2 regions of the Streptomyces sp. NBC_00663 genome follow, and region 2 is predicted to be linked to the other one. Evidence: riboswitches for the same ligand, from Rfam matches in the RefSeq annotation. Region 2 holds a riboswitch; the other holds the start of a gene.
The links. A riboswitch is a leader RNA that binds a small molecule or an ion and turns the genes downstream of it on or off. The one in region 2 is predicted to bind S-adenosylmethionine.

Region 1: linked by a shared signal. The riboswitch ahead of OG866_RS31905 (aminotransferase class V-fold PLP-dependent enzyme) and the one ahead of thrC (threonine synthase) in region 2 are both predicted to bind S-adenosylmethionine.

The regions. Positions count from the first base shown of each region.
Region 1 covers NZ_CP109027.1:7,048,691-7,054,200, reverse strand. The annotation lists gene OG866_RS31910 (serine/threonine-protein kinase) at 1-348, opposite strand, end outside; gene OG866_RS31905 (aminotransferase class V-fold PLP-dependent enzyme) at 423-1,784, opposite strand; SAM riboswitch class IV at 1,930-2,046, opposite strand; gene trpD (anthranilate phosphoribosyltransferase) at 2,122-3,186, opposite strand; gene qcrB (cytochrome bc1 complex cytochrome b subunit) at 3,322-4,962, opposite strand; gene qcrA (cytochrome bc1 complex Rieske iron-sulfur subunit) at 4,959-5,510, opposite strand, start outside.
Region 2 covers NZ_CP109027.1:5,326,150-5,331,659, reverse strand. The annotation lists gene groL (chaperonin GroEL) at 1-95, opposite strand, end outside; gene OG866_RS24290 (cold-shock protein) at 433-639, opposite strand; gene OG866_RS24285 (MoaD/ThiS family protein) at 1,091-1,366, opposite strand; gene thrC (threonine synthase) at 1,478-2,764, opposite strand; SAM riboswitch class I at 2,783-2,938, opposite strand; gene OG866_RS24275 (glucosyl-3-phosphoglycerate synthase) at 3,089-4,033, shown strand; gene OG866_RS24270 (alpha,alpha-trehalose-phosphate synthase (UDP-forming)) at 4,108-5,496, shown strand; gene otsB (trehalose-phosphatase) at 5,472-5,510, opposite strand, start outside.

The DNA.
Region 1 (5,510 bases), 1.7 Mb from region 2:
CACCGCCTGCTCGGGCAGTGCCCCGCCGTCCATGACCGCGTCCCGCAGATTCGGCCCGTCCACGAACTCCGTGGCCATCCACGGGTGCTCGCCCTCCGGGTCGGCGTCGACCACGCGCGCGGTGTACGTGCCCGCCCCGCCGACGGTCTGCGCCGCCCGCACCTCCTGCCGGAACCGGGCGCGGAAGGTGCGGTCCTGGGCGTACTCGGGCCGTACGACCTTCACCGCCAGCCGCAGCCCGGTCCGTGACTCGGCGAGATACACCTCGCCCATGCCGCCCGAGCCGAGCCGGCCCCGTACCTCGTACGGGCCGACCCTGCGTGGATCCGTCGCGCGCAGCGCCTGCACTCCCGCTCCCCCTGTGTGTCGTACGAACGCCGTAGGGGAGGGTATCGGCAACCGCCGCCCAGCCGGTCAGCCGGTCAGACGGCGGGGACGCACCGTCCGTCCTCGGTCCGGTACCGCCACTTCGCACCGTCGCTCACCAGCTCGCGCACGGCGTTCACGAACCGCTCGACATGCTCGTCCGGCGTGCCCGCGCCGAAGCTGACGCGGATGGCGTTGAGGGACTTCTCGCCGGGCGCGGCCTCGGGGGCGCCGCACTCGCCCTGGGTCTGCGGGTCGCTGCCGAGCAGGGTGCGGACGAGGGGGTGAGCGCAGAAGAGGCCGTCGCGGACGCCGATGCCGTACTCGGCGGAGAGGGCGGCGGCGAAGTGGGAGCTGTTCCAGCCCTCGACGACGAAGGAGAGGACGCCGACGCGGGGGGCGTCGTCGCCGAAGAGGGAGAGGATCCGGACCTCGGGAACGTCGGCGAGGCCGCTCCTGACCTTCTCGATCAGGTACTGCTCGCGGGCGACGAGGGTGTCGAAGCCGGCCTCGGTCAGCGCCTTGCAGGCGGAGGCGATGGAGTAGGCGCCGATGACGTTCGGGGAGCCGGCCTCGTGGCGGGCCGCGTTCTCGTGCCACTCCACGTCCACGCCGCCGTCCTCGCGCCGGGTGACCTTGCGGCTGGCGCCGCCGCCGGCGAGGTAGGGCTCGGCGGCGGTCAGCCAGTCGGCGCGGCCGGCGAGGACGCCGGAGCCGAAGGGGGCGTACAGCTTGTGGCCGGAGAAGGCGACCCAGTCGACGTCGAGGTCGGCGACGGACACCGCGTGGTGCGGGGCGAGCTGGGCGGCGTCGAGGACGATCCGGGCGCCGTGCGCATGGGCGGCGGCGGCCAGCTCGCGCACCGGCCACAGCTCGCCGGTGACGTTGGAGGCGCCGGTCACACAGACCAGGGCGGGGCCGTACGGGTCGCGGTCGGCGAGGGCCTGCTCCAGGGTCTCCACGGCCTGCTGGTGGGTGCGGGGGGCGTCGAGGTAGGTCACCCGGGCGTCGCGCCAGGGCAGCAGCGAGGCGTGGTGCTCGGTCTCGAAGACGAAGACCTGGCAGTCGGCGGGCAGGGCGGCGGCGAGCAGGTTGAGCGAGTCGGTGGTGGACCGGGTGAAGACGACCTGGTCGCCCTCGCGGCAGCCGAGGAACTCGGCGACGGTGTTCCGGGCGTTCTCGAAGAGGTCGGTCGACAGCTGCGACAGGTACCCGGCACCGCGGTGGACGCTGCCGTAGTAGGGCGCGTAGGCCGCCACGTCGTCCCAGACCCGCTGGAGGGCCGGCGCGCTGGCCGCGTAGTCGAGGGCCGCGTAGGTGACCTCGCCACCGGTGACGAGCGGGACGGTGACATCCCGGCCCAGAACGGGCAGCGGAGAGCAAATGGTCCGGGTGGCGGCAGCGGTGGAGACAGACATGGGGGACTCCCGTGAGAGGGCATGCTGAAGCAGGGCATGCGGGGAAGAGGAAAAGGGTGCGCGGAGGCGGGGCTCGGCGGCCCTATCGCATTCGCTTGCTCACGGAAGACTCCCTCGAACGACCAGGACCCCTGGTTTCGAGAGGGGCCCGCGCTTGCCGTAGACCTCGCTGCCTACGGCCTGGTCTTCACCCGGGGCACCCCGCCACGGACGGAGGGTTGCCGGACAGTCGGCCGGGGCCTCATGACTGTCACTCATGACCTGGTACAGGAACGTACGCGATGTGATCGTCGTCCCGCAACCCGCGTCCGGATCGCGGGACGACCATCGATACCGGCTACCGGTTGCTGGCCGCCACCCAGCGCTCCAGAGTCCGCTTGGCCGCGCCGGAGTCGATGGACTCCGCGGCCTTCGCCATCCCGTCCCGCAGCTGGTCCGCCAGGGACGCCCCGGTCGGCTCCAGCGCGACGAGCGCCGCCGCCGAGTTCAGCAGGACCGCGTCCCGGACCGGACCCGTCTCGCCGTCGAGGAGTCTGCGCGCCACGTCCGCGTTGAACGCCGGGTCGCCACCCCGCAGCGCCTCCACCGGCACCAGCTCGATGCCGACGTCACGCGGGTCGAAGGCCTCCTCGGTGACCTTGCCGTCGCGCACGACCCACACCCGGGAGGTGGACGTCGTCGTCAGCTCGTCGAGGCCGTCGTCACCGCGGAAGACCAGCGAGGAGTTGCCGCGCTCGGCGAAGACCCCGGCGACGATCGGCGCCATCAGCGGGTCGGCGACGCCCACCGCCTGCGCCCTGACCTTCGCGGGGTTGGTCAGCGGGCCCAGCGCGTTGAACACCGTACGGATGCCCAACTGGCCGCGGGCGGCGCCCGCGTGACGCAGCGCCGGGTGGAATTTGATAGCGAAGCAGAAGGTGATGCCGGCCTCCTCGGCCACCTCGGCCACCCGCTGCGGGGTGAGGTCGAGGTTGACGCCCAGCTTCTCCAGGACGTCCGAGGAACCCGACGCCGACGAGGCCGCCCGGTTGCCGTGCTTGACGACCTTCGCGCCGGTGCCGGCCACCACGAGGGAGGACATCGTGGAGATGTTCACCGTCTTCGCGCCGTCGCCGCCGGTGCCGACGATGTCGACGGTCCGCCCGGACACCTCGATCACATTGGCGTGCTCGTACATCGCCTGGACGAGCCCGGTGATCTCCTCGACCGTCTCGCCCTTGGCCCGCAGGGCCACCACGAACCCGGCGATCTGCGCGTCCGTCGCCTCGCCGCGCATGATCTGGTCCATCGCCCAGGCGGTCGCGGCGGCGCTCTGGTCACGGCCGTACAGCAGGGCGTTCAGGACCTCGGGCCAGGAACGGCCCGCCGCGGTGTCGCCTCCAGCGGGGGTCACAGCGCTCATACGGCCGCTCCTGGGTGTCGTACAACAGGGTTCAACAGATGTTTGACCCCACCCTATCCAGCCCCGGGCACGGAGAAGGGCCCCCGTCCGAAGACCGGACGGGGGCCCTTGCACAGCGCGTGGCGAGCGCAGCGATCAGTGGTGGCCGTGGCCGCTCGTGATCTCCTTGTACTCCTCGACGGTGGGCTTGGCGATCTGCGACTCGTCGCCGAAGTACGCCTCGCTGAGCTTGACGCGCAGCTTCTCGGAGCCCTTCACCTTGCGCTCGACGCCGTTGTCGTCGACCGTCGGGCCGATCTCGGCCGGCTTGTACTGCTCGTGCGCGGTGAGCGTGTGCAGCGCGTCCTGGCTGAGCGGCTCGTGCACCTCGATGAACTCACCGTGCGGCAGGCGCTTGATGATGCCGGACTCGCGGCCGTGCAGCACCTTGTCCTTGTCGCGGCGCTGGAGGCCCAGGCAGATCCGCTTGGTGACGATGAACGCGAGCACCGGCGCGACGAAGAACGCCACACGGACGAACCAGGTGATCGAGTTGATCGACAGGTGGAAGTGGGTGGCCCAGAGGTCGTTTCCACCACCGACGAGCAGCACCATGTACCAGGTGATCCACGCGACGCCGAAGGCCGTGCGGGTCGGGGCGTTGCGCGGGCGGTCCAGGATGTGGTGCTCGCGCCGGTCGCCGGTGACCCAGGCCTCGATGAACGGGTAGACCGCGATGGCCACCAGGACCAGCGGGAAGATCACCAGCGGGATGAACACACCCAGGACGAGCGTGTGACCCCAGAAGTTGATCTCCCAGCCCGGCATGACACGGATCAGGCCCTCGGAGAAGCCCATGTACCAGTCGGGCTGGGCGCCCGTGGACACCTGGTCCGGACGGTAGGGGCCCATGGACCAGATCGGGTTGATCGAGGCGATCGCCGCGATGGCCGAGATGACACCGAAGACCAGGAAGAAGAAGCCTCCGGCCTTGGCGGTGTACACCGGGAACAGCGGCATGCCGACGACGTTCTTGTTGGTCTTGCCGGGGCCCGCGTACTGCGTGTGCTTGTGGACGAACACCAGGATCAGGTGGCCGACCATGAGGCCGAGCATGATGCCCGGCAGCAGCAGCACATGGATCGAGTAGAAGCGGGCCACGAAGTCGCCGCCCGGGAACTCGCCGCCGAAGAGGAAGAACGACAGGTACGTGCCGACGATCGGCACGGACAGGATCGCGCCCTCCATGAAGCGGACACCGGTGCCGGAGAGCAGGTCGTCAGGGAGCGAGTAACCGGTGAAGCCGGTGAACATGCCCAGGACGAACAGCAGGAAGCCGAACAGCCAGTTGACCTCACGCGGCTTGCGGAACGCACCCGTGAAGAAGACGCGCATCATGTGCACGAACATGCCGGCGAGGAAGATCAGCGCCGCCCAGTGATGGATCTGCCGGATCAGCAGACCACCGCGCACATCGAAGGAGATGTGCATGGTCGAGTTGAACGCCTCGGACATCAGCTGTCCCTGCAACGGGACGTAGCTGCCGTGGTACTCCACCTCGTTCATCGACGGGTGGAAGAACAGCGTCAGGTACACACCCGTGAGGATGATGATGATGAAGGCGTACAGGCAGATCTCACCCAGCATGAACGACCAGTGGTCGGGGAAGATCTTGCGCATGTTGGCCTTGGCCAGGGAGTAGATCCCCAGCCGGCCGTCGGCCCAGTCGGCGAGCTTCTCGCCGGCCGGGGCCTGCCCGCGGGCGCGGGACGACTCGTTGTTCTCGTTGGTGCTCATCCGCGCTCCCAGAAGGCAGGACCGACAGGCTCTTCGAAGTCGCCCTGCGCCTCGAGGTAGCCCTCTTCGTTCACGGCGATCCGCAGCTGCGGCAGGGCGTGACCGGCGGGGCCGAAGATCACTCGGGCACCGTCGGAGAGGTCGAAGGTGGACTGGTGGCAGGGGCAGAGCACGTGGTGCGTCTGCTGCTCGTACAGGGAGATCGGGCAACCCACGTGGGTGCAGATCTTCGAGTACGCCACGATGCCGTCGTGCGACCACTCGAGCTCGCGCTTGTCCTTGATGTTGTCCGGCTGGATCCGGACGATCATCAGGGCGGCCTTGGCGATCTCGGTCTGGAACGCCTCGTCGTGCTCCTCCAGGCCCTCGGGCTTGGCGAAGGTCAGCGAGCCCACCGCGACGTCGGAGGGACGCAGCGGCTCGTTGGTGTTCATGTTGACGAGCAGCAGGCCCTTGCGCCACATGGTGTGCCGCAGCTTGGTCCCGGGCAGCGGGCCGAGGTCGCGCAGCAGCACGACACCGGCGAGCGGCACCAGGGTGAGCGCGCC
Region 2 (5,510 bases):
GGGCCGAGCGTCACCTTGACGGCGTCCGCGAGCTGGTTCATGCCGCGCTCGAGGCCGCGCCGCGCCTCCTCGTCGAACGCGATGATCTTGGCCATGTGAAGTGGTCCCTCCAGGACTGGGGGTGATTCCTTCGGACCGCGCCCGCGCCCGCGACGGACGGCTCGCACACCTCGTGGTTCCTTGCCCCACCTGGCCTGCGGGCCTCACCGACCCGGTCCTTCTTTGTCACTCTCACCTTCAGAGTGCTAACGCCAATAATTAGCACTCGGCATGGTCGAGTGCAAGCGCCGCTCAGGGACCGGCCAGGCGCCGCAAGGGCTCCGCGCAGGCCACAGGGGGTCCCGGGCACGCCGAAGGGCCCGCACCCATGACTCCCCATGAGGTGCGGGCCCTTCAAAGAAGAACGTCGCTGCTAATCAGTCGGCGCGTGCTTCAGCCGGTCGCCAGCCGGACCATGTCCGCCTGCGGCCCCTTCTGGCCCTGCGAGATCTCGAAATCGACCCGCTGGCCCTCTTCCAGGGTGCGGTACCCGTCCATCTGGATCGCGCTGTAGTGGACGAAAACATCCGCACCACCGTCGACCGCGATGAAGCCGTACCCCTTCTCCGCGTTGAACCACTTGACGGTGCCCTGAGCCATGCCTAACTCCCCTATTACTGGCCCTTGCACAGATCCACACTTCGCGGATCCGGGTCAGACCTCACCCCCCACGGATTGGGGGCGTGCGCCGGAACGCGTCGACCGCGGCTGAATGTATCTGTCCAACTGCCGTCTGCAACAGGTCAATCGGACGAGAATTCTGGACGTGCGGGGTCCGGAATGTAGTGAGAATTCGCCCGAATTCGGGGCAAGTCGGGCCTCATAAAAGGCACAAGACGCGCAAAAGAACCGCACACTTTGGCTGCTTCTCGTCGCAAGTGGAGCAGGAACTCATATGCGTGTGGCATGGGGGCGCAGCAGCTTCCCCAACTGTACCGCGCTCAACCATAGAGAATTGCCCCCTCCGTTTCTCTCACGGAGGGGGCAATTCGTTGAACTCTCGGTAATCGGCCTTACCGACGGTAATGATCGGTCATTCGGTCAGCTTGACTCAGCCGCCGGCGACGGCCGGGATGATCGAGACGCCGGCACCGTCCGGGGTGGCGGTCTCCAGGCCCTGCTCGAAGCGGACGTCGTCGTCGTTGACGTACACGTTGACGAACCGGCGCAGCTTGCCCTGGTCGTCGAGCACGCGGGCGGCGATACCCGTGTGGTTCTTCTCCAGGTCGGCGATGACGTCGGCGAGGGTCGAGCCCTCGGCGGCGACCTCGGCCTGCCCGCCGGTGTAGGTGCGCAGGATGGTGGGGATGCGGACGGTGACGCTCATTTTCAAGACCTCCGGTCAGGTAGTCGCCCTCAGGGGCGCGGGGCTGTATTGACTTGCGGCTACCGCCGCCTGGGCGCGACCAGCCCCCACCGGCCCGCAGACGAACAACGACTAAGCGAGACCAGCCTCGCGGAACGAATCAAGGTTGGGGCGAATCGTCGCGGTCAGCCCCGTCCCGGCCACCGCATCCAGCGTCTTGAGCCCATCGCCGGTGTTCAGCACCACCGTCGTCAACGTCGGATCCAGCAGCCCGTTCTCGATCAGCTTGCGGGTCACGCCGACCGTCACGCCACCGGCCGTCTCCGCGAAGATGCCCTCCGTGCGGGCCAGCAGCTTGATCGCGTCGACGATCTGCTCGTCGTTCACGTCCTCCACCGCACCGCCGGTGCGACGCGCGATGTCGAGGACGTAGGGGCCGTCGGCCGGGTTGCCGATGGCGAGGGACTTGGCGATGGTGTTCGGCTTCTGGGGACGAACGACGTCGTGGCCCGCCTTGTAGGCGACCGACACCGGCGAGCACCCCTCCGCCTGCGCACCGAAGATCTTGTACGGCTTGTCCTCGACGAGGCCGAGCTTGATCAGCTCCTGGAGCCCCTTGTCGATCTTCGTCAGCTGGGAGCCGGAGGCGATCGGCACGACCAGCTGGTCCGGCAGCCGCCAGCCGAGCTGCTCGCAGATCTCGTACGCGAGGGTCTTGGAGCCCTCGGCGTAGTACGGCCGCAGGTTGACGTTGACGAAGCCCCAGCCCTCACCGGCCGGATCGCCGATCAGCTCGGAGCAGAAGCGGTTCACGTCGTCGTAGTTGCCCTCGATGCCGACGAGCTCACCGCCGTAGACCGCGGCCATGACGACCTTGCCCTGCTCCAGGTCGTGCGGGATGAACACGCAGGAGCGGAAGCCGGCGCGGGCGGCGGCGGCGCCGACGGCACCCGCGAGGTTGCCGGTGGAGGAGCAGGAGAGGGTGGTGAAGCCGAAGACCCGGGCGGCCTCGATGGCCTGGGCGACGACGCGGTCCTTGAAGGAGTGCGTCGGGTTGCCGGAGTCGTCCTTCACGAACAGCTTGCCGGCCTCGACACCCAGCTCACGGGCCAGGTTGTCGGCCTGGACGAGCTTGGTCCAGCCGGGGTTGATGTTGGGCTTGTCGGCCACGTCCGCGGGGACGGGCAGCAGCGGCGCGTAGCGCCAGATGTTCGCGGGTCCCGCCTCGATCCGCTTGCGGAGCTCCTCGGCGTCGTAGGCGGAGAAGTCGTACGCGATCTCGAGCGGGCCGAAACACTCCTCGCAGGCGAAGACCGGGCCGAGAGGCACCCGGTGACCGCATTCGCGGCAGCTGAGCGCCGCGGCGGGGCCGAGGTCGACGGTGGTTCCGGTGGTGTTTGCGACAGTCTGCGCAGCCATGAGAGGCGAGGCCCTTTCTCCTCATCTTCCTCACGACGCATCTCGCCGTGAGACGGATTTGGCACCTTCCCGAGTCGGGAGCCTCGCGGAGCGATCAACAATGATCTACGAGTACCGACTGGAGGGTTGCCGGGGCTTCATCGGGCCGTATCCCTCTGCCCCTCTGGATGAGCGGTATGAAGTTGTGAACGTCGGACCATCCAGGACATGTGATGGTCATCCGCGTTGTTCAAGACTGTAACCGACGAGGTGGACAGTTGAGATAGACGTCCGAACCGCGAGATGGATCACAAGTAGTGGATCACAAGTAGAGGAGTCGCCTACGTGCTGGAAGAAGTCGAGCGCTGGCTGACCACCCGCTCCTGGTCCGTGACCGACCGGCCGCTCCACCAGATACTGGCCGCCAAGCAGCGCACGGGCCAGTCGGTCAGTGTGGTGCTGCCCGCGCTGAACGAGGAGGAGACGGTCGGCGACATCGTCGCGATCATCCGTCACGACCTCATGCAGCAGGTCCCGCTGGTCGACGAGATAGTCGTCGTCGACTCGGGGTCGAGCGACCGTACGGCGGAAGTGGCGGCCGCGGCCGGGGCCACGGTGGTGCACCGCGACGCGATCCTGCCCCGCCTGCCCGCCGTCCCCGGCAAGGGCGAGGTGCTGTGGCGCTCGCTGCTGGTGACCAGCGGCGACATCGTCTGTTTCATCGACGCCGACCTGAAGGAGTTCTCCTCCGACTTCGTCGCCGGGATCGTCGGCCCGCTGCTCACCGAACCCGGGGTCGACCTGGTCAAGGCCATGTACGACCGTCCGCTCGGCGGCGCCGCGGGCCAGGGCGGCCGGGTGACCGAGCTGATGGCCCGCCCGCTGCTGAACATGCACTGGCCGCAGCTGGCCGGTTTCGTCCAGCCGCTGGGCGGTGAGTACGCGGCCCGCCGCTCTCTGCTGGAGCAGCTGCCGTTCCCGGTCGGCTACGGCATCGAGCTCGGCATGCTCGTCGACGCCCTGCACCTCGTCGGCCTCGACGCGCTCGCCCAGGTCGACGTCGGTGTCCGCAAACACCGTCACCAGGACGGGCAGGCCCTCGGCCGGATGTCCGCCGCGATCTACCGCACCGCCCAGCTCCGGCTGGCCCGCGGCCACCTCGTCCGCCCCTCCCTCACCCAGTTCGAACGCGGCGAGACCGGCTTCGAGCCCCGCACCTACTCCGTGGACACGGAGGAACGCCCGCCGATGGCGGAGATCGCGGAGTACGCGACCCGCAAGGTGGCCTGAGCCTTGCGGTCGGGCGGGCCGCATCGGACCGGACGCACGTTTGAGTGTTCCGTGGCCGGGCTAGGTTGATCCGTATGGCTTCAACGTTCGGTGCTGCTCAGGTACTGGTGGCCTCCAACCGTGGCCCGGTCTCCTACGAGGTCCGGGCGGACGGCACGCTGTCCGCCCGGCGCGGTGGGGGTGGGCTGGTCTCGGGGCTGTCGGCGATCGGCTCCGACGCGGACGCCCTGTGGGTCTGCTCGGCGCTGAGCGACGGCGACCGCGAGGCGGTACGGCGCGGGGAGGGCGAGGCCGGCGTACGGATGCTCGACATCCCCGCCGGCGTGCACGCGGACGCGTACAACGGCATCGCCAACTCGGTCCTGTGGTTCGTCCACCATCTGCTGTACCAGACCCCGCTGGAACCGGTCTTCGACGCGGAGTTCCGGCGGCAGTGGGCGTCGTACGAGACCTACAACCGCGCCTTCGCCGAGGCGCTGGCGGCGGAGGCCGCGCGGGGCGCGGCGGTCGTGGTGCAGGACTACCACCTCACGCTGGTGCCGGGGATGCTGCGGGAGCTCCGCCCCGACCTGCGGATCGGTCACTTCTCGCACACCCCGTGGGCCCCGCCGGAGTACTTCCGGATGCTGCCGGACGACGTGGCCGAGCAGGTGCTGCGGGGCATGCTCGGCGCGGACCGGCTGGGGTTCCTGACCCGGCGCTGGGCATCCGCGTTCGAGGCGTGCGCGACGGAGATCGTCGGCGGGCTCGGGGACACCCGGGTCGGTGTGCACGGGCTCGGCGCGGACGCGGACTTCCTGCGCAAGCGGTCGCACGAGGCGGACGTGGCCGAGCGGATGGCGGCCCTGAGGACGGAGATCGGCGCGGGCCGCCGCACGATCGTCCGGGTCGACCGCACCGAGCTGTCGAAGAACATCGTCCGCGGTCTGCACGCGTACGAGCATCTGCTGGCGACCCGCCCCGAGTGGCGGGAGCGGGTCGTGCACGTGGCGTTCGCCTACCCCTCCCGGCAGGACCTCGCCGTCTACCGGGACTACACGGCCGAGGTGCAGCGCTTGGCGGACGAGATCAACTCGGCGTACGGAACGCCTGGTTGGGCCCCGGTGGTGCTGCACGTCAAGGACGACTTCGCCCGCTCCCTCGCCGCGTACCGGCTTGCCGACGTGGCCCTGGTCAACCCCATCCGCGACGGCATGAACCTGGTCGCGAAGGAGGTGCCGGTCGTCTCCGACGAGGGGTGCGCGCTGGTGCTGTCGCGGGAGGCGGGGGCGTACGAGGAGCTGGGCGAGGACGCGATCGTGGTCAATCCGTACGACGTGATCGGCACCGCCGACGCCCTGCACGAGGCGCTGACGATGGGGCCCGGGGAGCGGGCGGAGCGCACGAAGCGGCTCGCCGCCGCGGCCACGGCGTTGCCGCCCGCGCAGTGGTTCCTGGATCAGCTGGCGGCGTTGCGCTCCTGATCACCGGGGGAAGT